2 regions of the Erwinia sp. CGal63 genome follow, and region 2 is predicted to be linked to the other one. Evidence: predicted binding sites of a transcription regulator. Region 2 holds the regulator's gene; the other holds the start of a gene.

Region 1 (2,203 bases), on a different contig from region 2:
TGTCGCCACACAGTAGCAGCACGGACTCTAAATTTACCATGACGCAGGATGAACTGAAAAAAGCCGTCGGCTGGGCCGCGTTAAAATATGTTGAGCGCGGCACTATCGTTGGCGTGGGCACTGGCTCGACCGCCGCCCACTTTATTGACGCGCTGGGCTCGATCAAAAACGAGATCGAAGGCGCGGTTTCCAGCTCGGAGGCCTCTACGCTGCGGCTGAAGAGCCTGGGCATTCCGGTCTTCGATCTCAATGAGGTGGATGCGCTGTCGATCTACGTGGACGGCGCCGACGAGATCAACGGCGCGATGCAGATGATCAAGGGCGGCGGCGCGGCGCTGACCCGCGAAAAAATCATCGCCGCGGTGGCGAAAAAGTTCGTCTGCATCGCCGACGAATCCAAGCAGGTCGACGTGCTGGGCAGGTTTCCGCTGCCGGTGGAGGTGATTCCGATGGCGCGCAGCTTTGTGGCGCGCGAGCTGGTGAAGCTGGGCGGCCAGCCGGAGTATCGTCAGCACGTGGTGACCGATAACGGCAACGTCATCCTGGACGTGCATAATCTGAAGATCCTGGACGCCGTCGCGCTGGAAAAAGCGATCAACGCGCTGCCCGGCGTGGTGACGGTAGGGCTATTTGCCGCGCGTGGCGCCGATGTAGCGCTGATCGGTACCGCCGATGGCGTGAAGGTGTTGGGCGGCTAATCAGCAAATGGTGCGAGTTAACAGCGGGTTATCGTCATAAAAAAAGGATCTTACCGGCGCGCGGGCCGCGTCGGTTAATTTTTATAAAAAAACATCTTTTCTTCCGCGCATGAAATTTAGTGACTTATATCACGTAATTGATCTCTGCCTCGCGATCCTGCTGATGATGCCTTCCACCTCATGATTATCTGCCAATTTAGACGGGTGCTTTCTGCCGCTGTGCTGAGGGCCGGGCAATCGTTTGTATTGCCGCGAGCGTAAATTTTGATATTTTGGCAGAAGGCTGACTTATTACAGACAACGTCAGCCACTTCTGAAGTCTGCTGAATAGGGTCGGGAAATGGCAAAAGTATCACTGGAGAAAGACAAGATTAAGTTTCTGCTGGTTGAAGGCGTGCACCAGAGCGCGATCGATAACCTGCGGGCGTCTGGCTACACCAACATTGAATTCCACAAGGGCGCGCTGGACAGCGAAACGCTGAAAGAAGCGATCCGCGACGCGCACTTTATCGGCATCCGCTCGCGTACCCATCTGACTGAAGAGATTTTCGCTGCGGCGGAAAAACTGGTAGCGGTAGGCTGCTTCTGTATCGGCACTAACCAGGTCGATCTGCAGGCGGCGGAAAAACGCGGTATTCCGGTCTTCAATGCGCCATTCTCCAATACCCGATCCGTAGCGGAACTGGTTATCGGCGAGCTGCTGCTGATGCTGCGCGGCGTGCCGGCGGCGAACGCCAAAGCGCACCGCGGCATCTGGAACAAGCTGGCGGTCGGCTCTTATGAGGCACGCGGTAAAAAACTGGGCATCATCGGCTACGGCCATATCGGCATGCAGCTGGGCGTGCTGGCGGAAAGCCTGGGTATGCACGTCTACTTTTACGACATTGAGAGCAAGCTGCCGCTGGGCAACGCCACTCAGGTGCGCTACCTCTCCGAACTGCTGAATATGAGCGACGTGGTCAGCCTGCACGTACCGGAAACGCCTTCTACCCAGAATATGATGGGTGCGGAAGAGCTGGCGATGATGAAGCCTGGCTCGCTGCTGATCAACGCCTCGCGCGGCACCGTGGTGGATATTCCGGCGCTGTGCAAAGTGCTGGCGGACAAACACCTCTCCGGCGCAGCGATTGACGTCTTCCCGGAAGAGCCGGCGACCAACGCCGATCCGTTTAATTCGCCGCTGTGCGAGTTCGACAACGTGATCCTGACGCCGCATATCGGTGGCTCGACTCAGGAAGCGCAGGAAAATATCGGGATTGAGGTGGCAGGCAAGCTGGCGAAGTACTCTGACAACGGCTCCACGCTCTCTGCTGTCAACTTCCCGGAAGTTTCGCTGCCGATGCATGGCGATCAGAGCCGCCTGCTGCATATTCACGAAAACCGTCCCGGCGTGCTGACCGCCATCAACAACATCTTTGCGGAGCAGGGCATCAACATCGCCGCGCAGTATCTGCAAACCACGCCGAAGATGGGCTATGTGGTAATCGATATCGACGCGCCGCAGG
Region 2 (2,203 bases):
ACCAGCGACGGCTGGTGGCGCCAGACTGGGAAAGCGCCTTCGACTGCCTGCTGGCCGGACTGTGCGTTGGCATGGTGCCAGGTCATCTTGCGCAACCGCTACTGCAAAACGGCTCGCTGTGCGAACTGCAGCTGGATCCGCCTTTTCCGGACAGTCCCTGCTGCGTCAGCTGGTCGGAACAGCAGGCTTCGCCGGCGCTGCAGTGGCTACTGGAGTATCTGGGGGAAACGGAGACGCTGAACAGCGAATGGCTGCGGGAAGCTTAACAGGGCGGCCTGGCGCCGCCCGTAACGCTAGCGACGATAGTCGAGGAAAGGGCCATCCGCAACGGAACGGCGCTCAATCAGCGTAGGGTGCACTTCAATGGTCTGCGGCTCTTCGCGCTTGCTGGTGATGCGATCGAGCAGCATATTGAACGCCGTCGCGCCCAGGCGCTCTTTTGGCTGATGCACGGTAGTCAGCGCAGGCGTGAAGTAGCGCGAGTTGCGCACGTTATCATACCCGATCACCGAAATATCCTGCGGCACGCGCAGGCCCATTTCATCCGCTGCGCAAATCGCGCCCATCGCCATCACGTCGCCGCCGCAGAAAACCGCGGTAGGCCGCTGCTTTTGCGTCAGCAGCTGCTGCATGGCGCGATAGCCCGACTCCGGTTCGAAATCGCCCTGTACCAGCCATTCGTCGCGCAGAGTAATGCCCGCTTCCGCCAGCGCCTTCAGGAAACCGGCATGGCGGCCGCCGCCCGTATTGCGTTCCATGTGGCCGGGGATCACACCAATATCGCGGTGGCCGCGATCGATCAGATAGCGGCCCGCCAGATAGCCGCCTTCAAAAGCGTTATCCAGAATGGTATCGGTAAAGTCGCCGCGCGATTCGCCCCAGTCCATGACCACCATCGGAATATTGCGGTGTTCTTCCAGCATGGTGATCAGCTCGTCCGGGTATTCGGCACACATCACCAACAGGCCGTCGACGCGCTTCTGCGCCATCATCGACAGATAGGCTTTTTGCTTTTCCAGCTCGTTATGCGCGTTGCCCAGGATAAGCGTGTAGCCCTTAGCGAAGCAGCTATGCTCCACCGCCTCGATAATTTCAGCGAAGTAGGGCGCTTCGCTGGAGGTCGCCAGCAGGCCGATAGTTTTGGTGTTATTGACCTTCAGGCTGCGGGCCACGGCGCTGGGGGAATAGTGCAGCGCTTTAATCGCTGCCCAGACGGCTTCCCGCGTCTCTTCAGCGACAAAGCGGGTTTTATTAATGACGTGGGACACGGTCGTGGTGGACACGCCGGCGCGTTTGGCCACATCTTTGATGGTTGCCATGAAAAAAGACTCCTGCGCTGTTCAGTAAGTCACTGAAAAGCGGTTTGTTAAACGTTTGCCTGGAATTCCAGCGCTCCTGATATAAATTGCGCATATTTTGTTGCGGAATGGTTACATCAGAAGGGAGTAAACAGAATGCGAAACCGGCCTGGAAGGAGGCGATAGCGACAAACAGGCCCGTTGCGCAACAGATCGTGGATTCTAACAAGAGCAGGCGCAAAAAACGAGAATTTTAGGCCGGCCGGTGGAAATTTGCGGTGAAAAGGCCGGTTCGTCTGCGACGATACCGGCCGGAGTACAGCAGGCTAGCGGATTGTTTTCGGCGTCATGACCCGACGGGCGCCGACATAGTGCTGCTCCCAGTAATCCTCCGTCAGCGCGCTGACCTGAATATCCTTGCCGGTGCGCGGCGACTGGATAAATTTGCCGTTGCCCAGATAGACGCCAACGTGATCCGCCGCGCCGCGACCGTTAATGCGGAAGAAGACCAGATCGCCTTTCTCCAGCTCGTTGCGTTTAACAGAGGCCGCGTCTCTGAGATGGTACATCTCGTTGGCGGTACGAGGGATTTTAAATTTAACCAAATCCTTATAGGCGTACCAGACCAGGCCGCTGCAGTCGAAACCGGTTTTAGGCGAAGTGCCGCCCCACAGATAGGGCTTGCCCAGCTGATCCATCAGTTTATTCATCGCGGTTTCGCGGGCTTTTTGATAGCGCGCGCGGTGCGCTTTGCTGAGCCTGAGCGGCGAGGTGGCCGAGCCGCTGGTCAGGGCTTCCGCCTCCTCGTTGCGCAAGCGATGACGACCGTAGCGTTTCTTCGGCGGTAGCGCGGCGACGGCGTGCTGCTCTTTTTTGCGCAACTTATATTTTTTAACAACGGGCTG

Evidence for each region. Region 2 encodes PurR, which represses purine synthesis genes. Its sites were predicted from a motif close to CANGCAAACGTTTGCNTG; they were not measured.
Region 1: the regulator PurR is predicted to act here: its motif matches at 929-946, upstream of serA (phosphoglycerate dehydrogenase).

Annotation. Positions count from the first base shown of each region.
Region 1 is NZ_JAKUMN010000002.1:357,693-359,895, forward strand. Features, by position in the region: gene rpiA (ribose-5-phosphate isomerase RpiA) at 39-698, shown strand; gene serA (phosphoglycerate dehydrogenase) at 1,039-2,203, shown strand, end outside.
Region 2 is NZ_JAKUMN010000001.1:1,305,186-1,307,388, reverse strand. Features, by position in the region: gene punR (DNA-binding transcriptional activator PunR) at 1-266, shown strand, start outside; gene purR (HTH-type transcriptional repressor PurR) at 294-1,319, opposite strand; gene MKZ79_RS05910 (NlpC/P60 family protein) at 1,625-2,203, opposite strand, start outside.